DNA from 3 places in the Paenibacillus sp. FSL H3-0286 genome. Region 1 is predicted to be linked to each of the others. Evidence: riboswitches for the same ligand, from Rfam matches in the RefSeq annotation. Region 1 holds a riboswitch; each other region holds the start of a gene.

Region 1 (5,063 bases):
GTCCGCAACAATAGCTTTTACCTGCGGCGGAAGATCTTCCCCTGAGGTCATTAGCACTGTAGCACCGCCCATAGAGACGCCGTGAAGCACAATTTGAGCACTGGGCCCAGTCTTTTTAATCATGTATTCAATCCATTGCAAATAATCTTTTCGTTCCGGCCAACCAAAACCAATGTAATCCCCTGCGCTATCTCCATGCCCTCTTGCATCGGGAATTAGGATGTTAAAGCCTAAGTTCTCGTAGTAGATTTTGGCGTACGCCCCCATATCCTTTGCTTTACCTGAATAACCGTGGGCTAGAATGGCTGTGCGTCCCGCAGCACGATTAGATTGGAGTAAGTAACCCCTTAGTTTAAGTCCATCTGCAGATACGATCTCAATATTCTCGAAGCTCTGGCGAGAGACCCAATCCTTCCCCTCCCCCCAAGAAGCTCCGGCAACCGGAGGATCAGCCTTCAGATTAGGATTATTACTTAGAAATACCTTTGGCGCTCGTTTAATAGCAATACCATAGAAGAAAAATCCCACATAGATTAGAATCCCTATGATGATTACAGCGCTAATAATGAACCATATCAATTCGCCTTCGCCATCCCCTCTACATTTCTTTTCCAACAAGAGTATACCATCTACTTAGAATGCACCAAACTATCGCAATCATGACATACAAATAGAGCCGCCATCGGAACACTCCCGAAAGCGACTCTATGTTGATCTACCCTTTATTATTTATTCTTTTTGGAGAACTTGGTTCTCATTAATAATCCGATAAGTGCAAAACCTAAACCTGCTACATAGTAAGGTGCAGGACTTGATTCACCCGTTTTTGGCAATTCCTTCACAGGTGGCTTACCTAATGGGATCGTATCGTCCACTACGATGATTTCATCAGGTGTTGGTGTTGGCGTTGGTGTCACTGCCGGTACCGGACCTAATGGGATCTCATCATCATCAACAAGTACTTCTGTGCTATTCGACGGTGTTGGTGTTGGTACTGGCGATGGTGTCGGCGAAGCTACAGGCCCAAGCGGCACAGGATCTTCTGCAAGAACTATAGTGCCAATTACGGATGATGGCGTTGGTGTCGGGAACACCGAAGTCTCTGGTGTCGACGTTGGTGTTACCTCTGGTGTTACCGTTGGTGTTGGTGTTACCTCTGGCGTTACCGTCGGTGTTGGTGTTGCTTCAGGCGTCGGCGTTGGTGTCGGCGTCACTGTCGGTGTTGGTGTCGGTGTCGGTGTTGGCGTCACTGTCGGCGTTGGTGTCACTGTTGGCGTTGGCGTCGGTGTCACTGTCGGCGTTGGCGTCGGCGTTGGCGTCGGTGTTGGTGTCACTGTCGGCGTTGGCGTCGGTGTCACTGTCGGCGTTGGTGTCGGTGTTGGCGTCACTGTCGGCGTTGGTGTCGGTGTTGGTGTCACTGTCGGCGTTGGTGTCACTGTCGGCGTCGGCGTTGGTGTCACTGTCGGCGTCGGCGTTGGTGTCACTGTCGGCGTCGGCGTTGGTGTCACTGTCGGCGTCGGCGTTGGCGTCACTGTCGGCGTTGGTGTCGGTGTTGGTGTCGGTGTTGGTGTCGGTGTTGGTGTCACTGTCGGCGTTGGTGTCGGTGTTGGCGTCACTGTCGGCGTTGGTGTCACTGTTGGCGTTGGCGTCGGCGTTGGCGTCGGTGTCACTGTCGGCGTTGGTGTTGGTGTCACTGTTGGTGTCGGCGTCACTGTCGGCGTTGGCGTCACTGTCGGCGTTGGTGTCGGCGTCGGCGTTGGTGTCACTGTCGGCGTTGGCGTTGGTGTTGGTGTTGGTGTTGGTGTTGGTGTTGGTGTTGGTGTTGGCGTCACTGTCGGCGTTGGTGTCGGTGTTGGCGTCACTGTCGGCGTTGGTGTCACTGTTGGCGTTGGCGTCGGTGTCACTGTCGGCGTTGGCGTCGGTGTCACTGTCGGCGTTGGCGTCACTGTCGGCGTTGGTGTCGGCGTCGGCGTTGGTGTCACTGTCGGCGTCGGACATGGTGTTGGCGTCGGTGTCGGCGTTGGTGTCACTGTCGGCGTCGGCGTTGGTGTCACTGTAGGCGTTGGCGTCGGTGTCGGTGTCGGCGTTGGCGTTGGTGTTGGTGTCGGTGTCGGTGTCACTATCGGCGTTGGCGTTGGCGTTGGTGTCACTGTTGGTGTCAGCGTCACTGTCGGCGTTGGCGTTGGTGTCACTGTTGGTGTCGGCGTCACTGTCGGCGTTGGTGTCGGCGTTGGTCCAGGTTCATCACCATCGTATGGATAGTGGTGAAATTCACCACCACCAGTACCTTTGAGTGAAGCCGCCACTAAAGTACCGTTAATCTGACCATTAATAAAATCAACATGAGCATAGGGGGCAAGTATGCTTCCCATTACACCTATGCCTGCCATATCAAGATACGCAGCTTGGCTAAAGTTAAGCAAAATTTTCTTGCTGTTCAACACGTTATTAGGTAGAAATCCGAAGTTTTTCATTTTTACGTTAGAACCATCAATATTAATAATTGCAGTAGATCCTGAAGGAACATTTATTGTAATTCCGTAGGTATTAGAGACGTTATCTCCTGAAACATTAAAAACATTGACCGCAGGATCTGTACCTGTCAGGGTAAGGCTGCCATATTGGTACACTGTTGTTCCATTCGCCGGCAATGCTGCAAGTTCTGCTGATTTGTCCTTCAAAGACTGACCTACTGCTGAAAAGTCAATCGTACTCCCCTGTCTTTTTGTACCACCCTTGAGGAGCGTTACATTCCCTGAAAAATCTCCCCCGTGCACGATATTCCCATAAACAGTACCTCCGTTGAAAGTAAGATTCCCTCCAACAACAAGTGTGTCAGTCAGGGAAACCTCTGCTGCGGTCAACCTATCTCCAACACTATAGTTGGTTAAGTTAACGTTACCTCCAGCAGCAAACCTTCCTTCCGTATCCGAAACTGTCGTTATATCCCCTAGAATAAACACGTTGTAGACCGCTGCAATTCCCAATGTAGAAGAACTACTAGCTCCAGCAACTCCAGCTCCCAATGAGGAAAGCCCACTACCTACCGTCAAAATCCCAGCTAATACAAGCGAGAGTAACGGTTTTATTCTTCTTTTCAAATGGCACACCTCCTAAAACTATGATTTATATTAATCAGAATAATTACCAGAAACTCTAAAGGACCTAACAACAAAAAAGACCGCCAAAAAGAAGTGAAATTCCCTTCTCATGGCAGTCGGACGGTCATTGTGCCTTTAAGACACTTTAGACTCCTGGACTTTGCGTCCCGCCCTTTCAGACGGTTTGCTATTATCATGACTATATATATGTATTACACTGCAAGTCCAGAACTGGTAGCTGAAGCATTCTATCCAATAACAGTCTATGACTTTTAATACTTTTGAATTAATAACAGTTTAGCTCCCGACACCCACAATTGTCAATCAATTCCTTTCGATAATTCCCCGCATTAGTACCACACAAAAAAAGCGCCTAAAGGCGCTTCGCATAAGGTTTTTCATTAAATTTTAAAGTAACTGTATATAGCCCAATATGGATATCCATAAGGGAACACTCATAATTAAACCAAAAAACAATCCACGCTGGAGGCTGCCCTCTTTTTCCATCATAATTCTCCTTTATGTGTGTCCGATACATTAATTTTTATTATTACAATTTTTAATATAATTTATTCTTCGTTATTTAGTTGTGAATTTAATCACATTGGATAAGCTGTTTAGAAATACCATTGATTATTTTTGGAATATCGGGGTAGAATACGAATATACGTTCCTATTAGAGGTGATGAGATTCATGCATAGAGCAGAAAGCAGGGACAACATGCTGGTGAAATCTTATTTATTGCTTCCGATGATTTTATCAGCTTTCGAACGGGACTCCGCCATTTTATCTACACACTTACGAACACCCGCCCCTTATCTGGAGGTTCTTGGAACAGCTGCTGCAGTAGCTACAACAGATCTAAGGGATGTCCGTGCAGAAATGAGAAGACGGGGAATCAAGGTGTATGAGCAAAACAGACTTAATACGGGAATTGAAGCCAAGTATATATGTCGTGGCTATCATGAACGAATGCTGCTGTTGAATGACATTGTTGCGGCTCAGGCTGCCATCCATATGCGCAGATACCTAGGGCTGGATATTTCATCTTTTAAGAGTTACGAAGAACAGTACCAGATTAAGTAAAGCTGTATAGAAGCCGCTGCGCTCTCTCCCCCCAATCAATTAGTGAACAAAAAAATAGGCCTTACCATGGGAGTTGGCAAGACCTGAGAGAGATATACCACAAAACACTGGGGGGTGTTTGGTGTCTCTAATATATACCTCGAACCTGAAAAAAAGCTGATAGGCACATAAAAATTACATTAAAAATATTGTTCGCCGTTCAGAAGTGATTGGAGTGCTCCCACAAGCTTAGCCGACCTTTAGCTGGAATTGGATGACTTAATGGATGAACCCCTTCAAGCTTCCAGGCAAACCGTCCTTCGCTATAGTCGCCAAAATCATATTCGTTCCCATTGATCCATTCCCTTAAATCCACCTCTGGAGTAACCACATAACATCCCGCGAGCTGACCTGTAGCAATAATAGCTCCTGTCGGCAAATTATTCGCTGTATAGCCATGTTTCGCCAATACTGATTTGTACGGTTCCTGTTCACAAATCTTTTTGTCGATCCGCATCCCGGCATGAATGCCTAACTCGCCGCGGTAGGCTGTTCTCCATGAACGAGTTTCAAACTCTTTTTCACCAAGAGCAATTAAGGTCGCCCAAGGCTGCCGTATTGTTATACACCGCATGATATTTATCCCCTTCGTTTATGTTGGACGTTTGTCACGGATGCACGGATCTCGATCTCGCGTTGTGTAATCTTGCTCACCTTGACCTGATAAATTAAATAATCCCAACCGTTTGGTCGATACTCATTTCCATCATTGATCGCCTCTAAAATAAGAACATTTATTTTTATTATATACAAACAAAAGTTCTTATGAAAATATCAATACTACAGACATTCACCTGTAACTCCCCAGAATCAATAAAGGTCGTCATAATGGAAAG
Region 2 (5,063 bases), 120 kb from region 1:
GACAGGCTCAATTGTCGCATTAAAACCCGGAGGGGATATGAATCGTTTCAAACCAGGCGATGTCATCACCTTTAGGAATGAAGATAATCTGCTCATTACTCACCGGATTGTAGAAGCGACCGTCAATAACGCTACTGGTGAAGCTGTTTATCGCACTAAAGGCGATAACAACGACGCGCCCGACATGAACCCTACCAGTTCTGTGAATGTTGTAGCTCAGTATACCGGGGTCACTGTACCCTATGTCGGTTACGCTATGAATTTCGCGGTTTCCAAAGCTGGAAGTGTAGTCCTCATGATCGTGCCTGGCTTGATGCTTCTGCTCTATGCTCTGTATACCTCTTGGAAGGCTGTAGCTGCATTAGAAAAGAAAAATGCTGCCCTACTGCCAGCCTCACCGCCCCCAACAGAAACACAGCCCTAAGTTGATTGTCCACTTCCGCTTACGAACCGGAAGATACAATATATAAATTTTATAAAAAATTCAAACACAAATTTGAGGAGGAATTTTATTATGGGTATCAAGAAAACATTGGGTCTTGGCGTAGCATCTGCAGCACTGGGTTTATCATTAATCGGCGGAGGAACCTTCGCATACTTTAGCGACACTGCGCAAAGCACAGCTACATTCGCAGCGGGCACGCTCGATCTGAACTCCGACCCTTCTGTCATCGTTAATATTCCTAACCTGAAACCAGGTGATACGGTAACTAAATCCTTCAAATTGAAAAACGATGGTTCGCTCGATATCGGATCTATTATTCTGAATACATCGACTCAAATCACGGATGCTAAAGGAGATAACTACCTGGATTTAGCCGAGTTCATTAAAGTTAAATTCCTTAGAAATAATGATAAAGGAGTACCTATCGTCTCTCCTGAAAATGTAGTTTATGAGACTACACTTGCTGCTTTAAAAAGTCAGCATCCGGATCTCGTAAAAAATACAGGTTGGGATCAACTCTTTACCGAAGCATCCGGTATTAAAGCCGGTACCAACGACAGCTTCTCCGTCCAATTCGAATTTGTGGAAAATAACCAAGATCAAAATATTTTCCAAGGCGATAGCTTAACACTGACTTGGGATTTCGTAGCTAAACAAGGTGCGAAAAAAGACTACTAAGATCAATAAAGTAATTTAATAAAATACTCGATGAGCAGCAGATCCTGAATCCGGCCACGGATAAGCAGATTGCTGCTCTTCTCTTTACAATAAACTTTGTCCGATTTATTGATATTTGCTATACTAATAACAAAAATTACGGAGGGGCGTCAGCATAGTGCCACAGAATATGGGCCAACGTATCCAGCAGCTCCGCCTAGACAAGGGTTTCTCCCTATCTGAGCTTGCGGACAGAGCAGATGTGGCTAAGTCGTATCTTAGCAACGTGGAGAGAAACATCCAATCCAATCCATCCATCCAGTTTATCGAAAAAATCGCTGACGCGCTTCAGGTATCCATTCATGCCCTACTCTATGGAGAACCCAATGATGCAGAGGAATCACATTTAGATTCGGAATGGTTCCGATTGGTGCAGGAAGCTATGGACTCAGGCATTAGCAAACGCGAATTCAAAGAATTTCTGGACTATCAGAAATGGAAGCTCGATCAAAAGGATTAATACTTCCTACTAATCTGGTACGATCCTCTCTTCTACTAAATCATATCGAAAAAGGGCACAGCGAAGAACCGCTGTGCCCTTTTTCGATATGTAACCCCTCTAATGTATTACTGCACGATCTGCACAGTTTTCTCATGAAAGAACTGGCGGATTTCATCTGCCTTAATGCCAGCCTTCTTAGCTGCTAATAATAAATGTACCCACTCTTGATCCAGATCAATAAACTGCTGTTCTCTGTTGCTACCCTGGTTGGACTTTTCCAAAAAATCTCCCCCTAAGATTTTACGTCCCCAGGCAATCCGGCTGTCATAGTATCTCTACCTTAGACCCGCGACTTTGTGCCCCTGCCTTTCGGCAAGTTTACCTTTTACTGGACCCTTTTCACGAAAGGATCTGCTTAAAAAACTATAAAATTACTATCTGCAATAACATTATACAAAAAGAAAGCGGAAAAGTGTGTCGATTCCTGGTTACTTTCTATTTTAAAAACGAAAAATAAAAGATTTTTTTTCAAAGATCTTGTCCGATTATCACGATACTCGTCCGTTACATAAAATAAATTGTACTAGCAAAATAAATATTTACTGACCTAATAGTTAAAAATAAGGATAATAGAATCATTTTAATAGGCCTTTAGAATGGGTAATGAGAAGAAATACCCTTCTTTTCATTAGAACAAGCTAACCCATACCATTTTGCGAACGTATTGGACGAAAGAATGAATTGATTACAGTGGCCGAAAGTAGCACAATAAGATGAGAAATGAAACCGCAATCATCACAGCTCCAGTAAGCGTTGACACAAAATGTCACGTATGGAGTTCATCCGTTAAGGAGGATGTATTCATGGCAGCCAAAGAGCCCTATAACGAATCCATTTGGAGTAAGTATTACGGACCCAATTTAGGCTACATTCAAGAAAGATATGAACAGTTTGTGAAAGATCCCTCCACCGTAGAAAATAATTATCGCGAGCTTTTTACAAATTCGGGACCTCCTCCCCTAACTCCGGATAGCGAACCGGCTCCTCAGCCGCGCATCTCGGGAGACACCGAATGGCTTAGAAAAGCAGTAAGAGCTTCCAAGCTAATCGCCAATATTCGTATATATGGCCATATGGCCGCTGAAATTGATCCGCTGGTACGCGATCAGAATCCCATGGCAAAATATCTTGAGCTTGAAACCTATGGGCTGACCCGCGAAGACCTGATCGCACTGCCTGCCACGCTTATATGGGAAAATGCGCCGAATGATGTGCATACCGGATGGGATGCCGTGCAACGTATGCGTCAGGCATACACCAAGACTATCGCCTATGAATTCGGGCATGTGCATGAAGAAAAAGAACTGCAATGGCTAAATAGACAGGCAGAATCCACCAGCTCACCAGCACCCCTAAATAATACAGAACGCAAAGAGCTCCTGAACCGCCTGATTCAGGTAGAGCAATTTGAAACCTTCCTCCACAAGACTTTTGTAGGTCAGAAGCGTTTCAGTCTTGAAGGCAATGATGCTCTTGTGCCGATGTTAGATGAAATCGTACGTGCTGCTGCACATGACGGTGCGGAGCATATTTTGATGGGCATGGCGCATCGCGGCCGCCTCAACGTTCTTGCACATATTTTGGGCAAACCTTATGATATCATATTTTCAGAGTTTCATCATTCTCCGAACAAGGAGCTTTTCCCTTCCGAAGGCTCCACAGGCATTAACTATGGTTGGACAGGTGATGTGAAATACCATCTCGGTGCAGACCGTGCTGTCCGTGAAGGAGAAACCGTACGCACAAGAATAACACTAGCGAATAACCCAAGTCACTTGGAATTCGTCAATCCTGTCGTGGAAGGTTTCACTCGTGCCGCACAAGAAGATCGGAGCACTGCAGGACTGCCGAAGATTGATACCAGTAAAGCTATGGCGGTGCTGATGCATGGCGATGCTGCTTTTCCAGGTGAAGGAATTGTTGCAGAAACGCTTAATATCGGCAAACTTCAAGGTTATCAAAATGGTGGGACGATCCATATCATTGTTAATAACCGAATTGGTTTTACGACTGAAAGTGAAGATTCCCGTTCTACGCATTATGCGAGTGACATCGCCAAAGGGTATGAAATCCCAATAGTCCATGTCAACGCTGATGACCCAGAGGCCTGCGTAGCAGCTGTACGTTTAGCTAGCGCATACCGCCATCAATTCAAAAAAGATTTCGTAATTGATCTCATCGGCTACCGCCGTCATGGTCACAACGAAATGGATGATCCTGAAACCACACAACCTATTGTCTACGGCAAGGTTCGCAATCATCCAACCGTCTACAAGGTTTATGCAGAGAGACTGAAAAACGAAAAGGTTCTTACCGCCGAAGACGTACAAAAGATGAATGCTGAAGCAGAAAGCGTATTGCAGCGTGCGTACGATACTATGAAGGAAGGCAATCATAAGAAAAAAGAACCCAAAGCCTTCATTCCTCTACAAACGGACCGCGCAGCGGCAAACACTACAGCGGTATCCATCTCCAGCCTGCAGGAGATCAATCGTGAACTGTTGACGGTTCCTGCTGGATTCCAGGTTTATCCGAAGCTGGAGCGCATTTTACAACGTCGTAAAGATGCACTGAATGAGGGTGAAAAGGTCGACTGGGCACTAGCTGAAACATTAGCCTTCGCTACCATTCTGAAAAATGGAACGCCCATCCGACTGAGCGGTCAAGATGCCCAGCGCGGAACCTTCGCACATCGCCATCTGGTGCTGCACGACAGTAAAACAGGAGATTTATTCTCTCCGCTGCATCAGCTAAGCGATTCCCGTGCCTCCTTTGGCGTATACAACAGTCCATTGTCAGAGGCATCAGTATTAGGCTTTGAATATGGTTATAATGTGTTTGCACCGGAAACCTTCGTAATCTGGGAAGCACAGTATGGTGATTTCGCCAATGCGGGTCAGGTTATTTTTGACCAGTTCATTGCCGCTGGACGCGCCAAATGGACACAGCGCAGCAATCTCGTCATCATGCTGCCGCATGGCTACGAAGGACAGGGACCTGAGCACTCCAGCGGTAGGCTGGAACGGTTCTTGCAGCTATCCGCTGAGGAGAACTGGACGGTCGCTAACCTGACTACCGCTTCGCAATATTTCCATCTGCTGCGGCGCCAAGCAGCGTTATGCGGGCAGGAAGATGCTAGACCGCTAGTCATTATGACGCCGAAAAGTCTCATTCGGAATACGCGCAGCACTTCTGCCGGAACCGAGCTGGCTTCAGGACAATTCAAGCCTGTATTAGCTGAATCTTTGCTTGGCCAGAAACCAAGTGAAGTTAAACGGCTCGTAGTCTGCAGCGGTAAAGTCGCTATCGACATCCAAACAGAACTGGAAGCAGCACCGGATAAGGATTGGTCATGGCTGCATGTTCTTCGCCTAGAGCAGCTTTATCCGTTCCCGGAAC
Region 3 (5,063 bases), 180 kb from region 1:
ATGCAGGTCAGTGGAGATTACGTGAAAGATATGCTGCGTTGGTTCCCAACTTGGGTTTTCTAGGATTTAATAAAAATCTATAAAATAAGTTTATGCATGCAGCGTTATTATGAAGTGTAGATGGATGTAACGCTCCAAAAAGCTTGTAGGAGGAATAAAGGTGAAAGCCAGATATAGTGTGATTGTACCCATGTTCAATGAGGAGCAAGTAATTAGCCATACTTATGAACGTTTGAAAAAAGTAATGGACGAGTGCGGCGATACTTATGAGCTGGTCTTTGTCAATGACGGCAGTCGTGATCGTTCCGCCCAGATGATTCGGGAGATCTGTGAACGAGACGAGCATGTCAAGCTGATTGACTTCTCGCGTAATTTCGGACATCAGGTAGCGATTACAGCTGGCATGGACTATGCCGAAGGTCAAGCGGTTGTTGTTATTGACGCTGATCTTCAGGATCCTCCGGAGGTCATTCTGCAAATGATCGAGAAGTGGAAAGAGGGCTACGACGTTGTATATGCGAAACGTCTGAAGCGCCACGGAGAAACGATGTTCAAAAAGGTCACCGCGAAGCTTTTTTACCGCCTGCTCAGCAGTATGACAAGTGTAGATATTCCTACGGATACAGGCGATTTCCGTCTTATTGACCGTAAGGTATGTGATGTCCTGCGGGGACTTAAAGAAAAGAACCGCTATGTCAGAGGTTTGGTGAGCTGGGTTGGCTTCAAGCAGACTATGGTGGAATATGAACGGGAAGAACGTTTTGCCGGAGAAACCAAATATCCGCTGAAGAAAATGATTCGTTTTGCGTTAGATGGCATCACCTCTTTTTCACATAAGCCGCTTAAGATTGCTACGTATATTGGATTCTTTCTTTCATTTTCTAGCTTTCTCTATTTATTTTTCGTCTTGTTCCAAAGGATATTTTTCACCTCCTGGACGGTTCCGGGCTGGGCTTCCATTGTAGGTGTCAATCTGCTCTTTAACGGTATTGTTCTGATGCTGTTGGGTGTGATTGGGGAGTATATCGGACGGATTTATGACGAGTCTAAAGATAGACCGCTATATATTGTTAGTGAGACTAAAGGCTACCAGAACGAAGAACAACTGGACCGCCGGAAGGACCACAATGATGTCAGATAAGAACTTGCGCGCTGCATTCATACAGTTCCTCAAATTTAATGCCGTAGGTTTGCTCAATACGCTTATTGATTTTGTGATTTTCACATTGTTGAATTCACTAGGGATGGTATACGCATTGGCGCAGGTGATCTCCTATAGTGCAGGCACGGCGAATAGCTTTATTTTGAATAAAAAAGTTACCTTTCGTGATCGCAACCGGGGGAATAAAGAAGGCTTCGACCGCGTACAGCTGGTCAAGTTTATCGTGCTGAATCTGGTAGTGCTCGGAATATCACTGTTGTTAATGCATCTGTTGACAGACAAACTAGGTATTCAAGTCTTGATCTCCAAGGTGCTGGTTACCTTTATCACGGTGATCATCAATTTCTTTGGAAGTCGTAAATGGGTATTTTAAACATTAATTTCAGGCAGAAGGAGTTGCTATGCTTAAAGGCAAGTAGCTGTTTCTGCTTGATTTGTATATAACCATAGAAACAATATACGGAGGTGAATAACATTGCGTAAATTCTCCTATCTACTCATACTGGCTGGGATACTTATCATGTTATATCCGACAGCTAACGAGTGGTACAACGACAGGCAGCAGGAGAAGTTATTAGAAACGGCTGAACTAAGCACTGCCGATAGTACTCCCCAGCCAGATCTAAAGAGCAGGTATGCTGAAGTTACTCAGCTGTTAGCAGAGGAATCGGTTCTGGATGCCCAGGCACAGCCCCAACCCCAAGAGACAGAAAAGCCTGAACCGGAGATTGAAGTCGGTGGCAAAGTAATCGCACTAATTGAAATCGATAAGATTGATTTGAAGCTGCCTGTATTAGAAGGGGCTACAAAAGCTAATATGAAACATGCTGCAGCCCATATGAAAGAAACGGCACCCCTTGGAGAGATCGGGAATGCTGCAATCGCGGCGCATCGGGCTAGAACTACGGGGCGTTTGTTTAACAGATTGAATGAGGTTGTTGTGGGGGATGTTATCACGGTAAAGACTAGTGATCAGGTGTTTAACTATGAGGTATACGATATTTCTGTTGTAGATCCGAGTGATGTCTCCGTTCTTGACGGGAATGACAAGGATAAGATTCTTACTCTGATTACATGTGATCCGCTAGTGAATCCAACGCATCGGCTGATTGTTCATGCCAAATTAACAAAAGGAGAATAGTGAATGACAAGAAAACACAAATACCGGGAGATATTTATAAAATAATGGGTAATCTAGTAAATTAGGTCTTGTTCACAACTATAAATATGATAGTATTATACTATGAAAGCTAAACACGATAACGGCAAACCTTCCGAAAGGTAGGGACGCAAAGCTAAAGGGCCTTTTCCCGAAAGGATGGCAGCCAGCTACCGAATGAAGAGGCTTTTTTTGTTTGTTTCAAATGGATTCTATCAATTATATCTAGTAAAGCTAGAACAGATAGAGCTTATACGATAACGGCAAACCTATCGAAAGGTAGGGACGCAAAGCTAAAGGGCCTTCCCGAAAGGATGGCAGCCAGCTACCGAAAGGAGTTTTATCCGTGAAAAAGGTTTATTTTATGCTGGTGGCGTTGTTCGTCCTAATGACTTCAGTTCCGGTAAGTACAGCTCAAGCTGCAAGTGCAGATGCCAGCTGGTTGATTACATCCAAAGTGGCTCAAGGTGTTATTGGTATTAACTATGATATTCCGAAAGATAAAAGAATCAAACTCATGATCACCAAAGATAACAGCAGCTATACATATAACTTGTATGCTTCTGGACAAGCTGAGGACTTCCCTTTGCAACAAGGAAATGGGACGTATAAGGTTTCTGTTCTGGAGAACACAACCGGCAATAAATACAAAGCATTATATTCCGAAGTAGTAGACGTAACCATGAGTGACTCGAATTCCGTATATTTGGGCTCCGTACAGAATGTGAAATGGAGTTCTTCTGATAAAGCGATTGTCAAAGCTAAACAATTAGTACAAGGCAAAACAACAGACGAAGAGAAAGTTAAAGCGATCTATAACTATGTAGTTGCGAATGTACAATATGATTACTCTCTTGCTAATAGTGTAACTACTGATTATATTCCAAGCATCGATAAGACATTGACTACTAAAAAAGGGATTTGCTATGATTACGCTTCTCTTTTTGCCGCAATGCTGCGGAGTGTAGATGTTCCTGCTAAGTTGGTAATGGGGAATACAAGCTACGTTACGCAATATCATGCATGGAACGAAGTGTTGCTTAATGGGAAGTGGGTTACCATTGATACTACAGTGGATGCAGGACTTGCAAAGAGTGATAAGAAAACCGATTTAATTAAAGCCTCAAGCAAATATACTGCGGCAAAATACTATTAAGTTCGTCCCTAGAAACATAACTCTATTAAATAAACAACTGGCTTAATTATTAAGCCAGTTGTTTATTTTTATATTAGGGGTTGCTTTTCTATTAATAGTTGGGGTATTATAGGTAAGCGTTGTTAGACAGCGTACAGGCGATATAGACGAGGCTGATAAAAAGCTTCGAAAAATAAAGCTTGCATTTCTGAAAACAACATGATATATTATAAGAGTTGCTGCTGAGACATTAAACGGCGCCAACGAGAACTTGATCTTTGAAAACTGAACAACGAGTGAGTAGGAAATCACGCAAGTGAAATCCAAAATTAGAGAATTAATTTTCTCGTCAGATGTTTCAAAATGAGCATATCGCTCTTTTCAATACTAATTGGAGAGTTTGATCCTGGCTCAGGACGAACGCTGGCGGCGTGCCTAATACATGCAAGTCGAGCGGAGTCACTTTGAAAGCTTGCTTTCAAAGTGACTTAGCGGCGGACGGGTGAGTAACACGTAGGCAACCTGCCCTTCAGACTGGGATAACTACCGGAAACGGTAGCTAATACCGGATAATTTCTTTTTTCTCCTGAGAGAAGAATGAAAGACGGAGCAATCTGTCACTGAGGGATGGGCCTGCGGCGCATTAGCTAGTTGGTGGGGTAACGGCCCACCAAGGCGACGATGCGTAGCCGACCTGAGAGGGTGAACGGCCACACTGGGACTGAGACACGGCCCAGACTCCTACGGGAGGCAGCAGTAGGGAATCTTCCGCAATGGGCGAAAGCCTGACGGAGCAACGCCGCGTGAGTGATGAAGGTTTTCGGATCGTAAAGCTCTGTTGCCAGGGAAGAACGTCCGGTAGAGTAACTGCTACCGGAGTGACGGTACCTGAGAAGAAAGCCCCGGCTAACTACGTGCCAGCAGCCGCGGTAATACGTAGGGGGCAAGCGTTGTCCGGAATTATTGGGCGTAAAGCGCGCGCAGGCGGCTATTTAAGTCTGGTGTTTAAACCTTGGGCTCAACCTGAGGTCGCACTGGAAACTGGGTGGCTTGAGTACAGAAGAGGAAAGTGGAATTCCACGTGTAGCGGTGAAATGCGTAGATATGTGGAGGAACACCAGTGGCGAAGGCGACTTTCTGGGCTGTAACTGACGCTGAGGCGCGAAAGCGTGGGGAGCAAACAGGATTAGATACCCTGGTAGTCCACGCCGTAAACGATGAGTGCTAGGTGTTAGGGGTTTCGATACCCTTGGTGCCGAAGTTAACACAGTAAGCACTCCGCCTGGGGAGTACGGTCGCAAGACTGAAACTCAAAGGAATTGACGGGGACCCGCACAAGCAGTGGAGTATGTGGTTTAATTCGAAGCAACGCGAAGAACCTTACCAGGTCTTGACATCCCTCTGAATCTGCTAGAGATAGCAGCGGCCTTCGGGACAGAGGAGACAGGTGGTGCATGGTTGTCGTCAGCTCGTGTCGTGAGATGTTGGGTTAAGTCCCGCAACGAGCGCAACCCTTAACTTTAGTTGCCAGCAGGTAATGCTGGGCACTCTAGAGTGACTGCCGGTGACAAACCGGAGGAAGGTGGGGATGACGTCAAATCATCATG

What was found. A riboswitch is a leader RNA that binds a small molecule or an ion and turns the genes downstream of it on or off. The one in region 1 is predicted to bind cyclic di-GMP.
Region 2: another riboswitch for cyclic di-GMP. It lies ahead of MHB37_RS01895 (anti-repressor SinI family protein); the one in region 1 lies ahead of MHB37_RS02425 (choice-of-anchor A family protein).
Region 3: another riboswitch for cyclic di-GMP. It lies ahead of MHB37_RS03205 (transglutaminase family protein); the one in region 1 lies ahead of MHB37_RS02425 (choice-of-anchor A family protein).

Annotation. Positions count from the first base shown of each region.
Region 1 is NZ_CP150285.1:552,114-557,176, reverse strand. Features, by position in the region: gene MHB37_RS02430 (alpha/beta hydrolase) at 1-618, opposite strand, end outside; gene MHB37_RS02425 (choice-of-anchor A family protein) at 726-3,101, opposite strand; cyclic di-GMP riboswitch class I at 3,210-3,300, opposite strand; gene MHB37_RS02420 (hypothetical protein) at 3,796-4,188, shown strand; gene MHB37_RS02415 (ASCH domain-containing protein) at 4,388-4,801, opposite strand.
Region 2 is NZ_CP150285.1:430,668-435,730, reverse strand. Features, by position in the region: gene sipW (signal peptidase I SipW) at 1-424, shown strand, start outside; gene MHB37_RS01905 (TasA family protein) at 515-1,123, shown strand; gene MHB37_RS01900 (helix-turn-helix domain-containing protein) at 1,293-1,622, shown strand; gene MHB37_RS01895 (anti-repressor SinI family protein) at 1,730-1,885, opposite strand; cyclic di-GMP riboswitch class I at 1,913-1,997, opposite strand; gene MHB37_RS01890 (2-oxoglutarate dehydrogenase E1 component) at 2,468-5,063, shown strand, end outside.
Region 3 is NZ_CP150285.1:731,720-736,782, forward strand. Features, by position in the region: gene MHB37_RS03185 (phospholipid carrier-dependent glycosyltransferase) at 1-63, shown strand, start outside; gene MHB37_RS03190 (glycosyltransferase family 2 protein) at 161-1,141, shown strand; gene MHB37_RS03195 (GtrA family protein) at 1,128-1,535, shown strand; gene MHB37_RS03200 (class D sortase) at 1,638-2,303, shown strand; cyclic di-GMP riboswitch class I at 2,417-2,499, shown strand; cyclic di-GMP riboswitch class I at 2,574-2,654, shown strand; gene MHB37_RS03205 (transglutaminase family protein) at 2,668-3,477, shown strand; rRNA gene MHB37_RS03210 (16S ribosomal RNA) at 3,845-5,063, shown strand, end outside.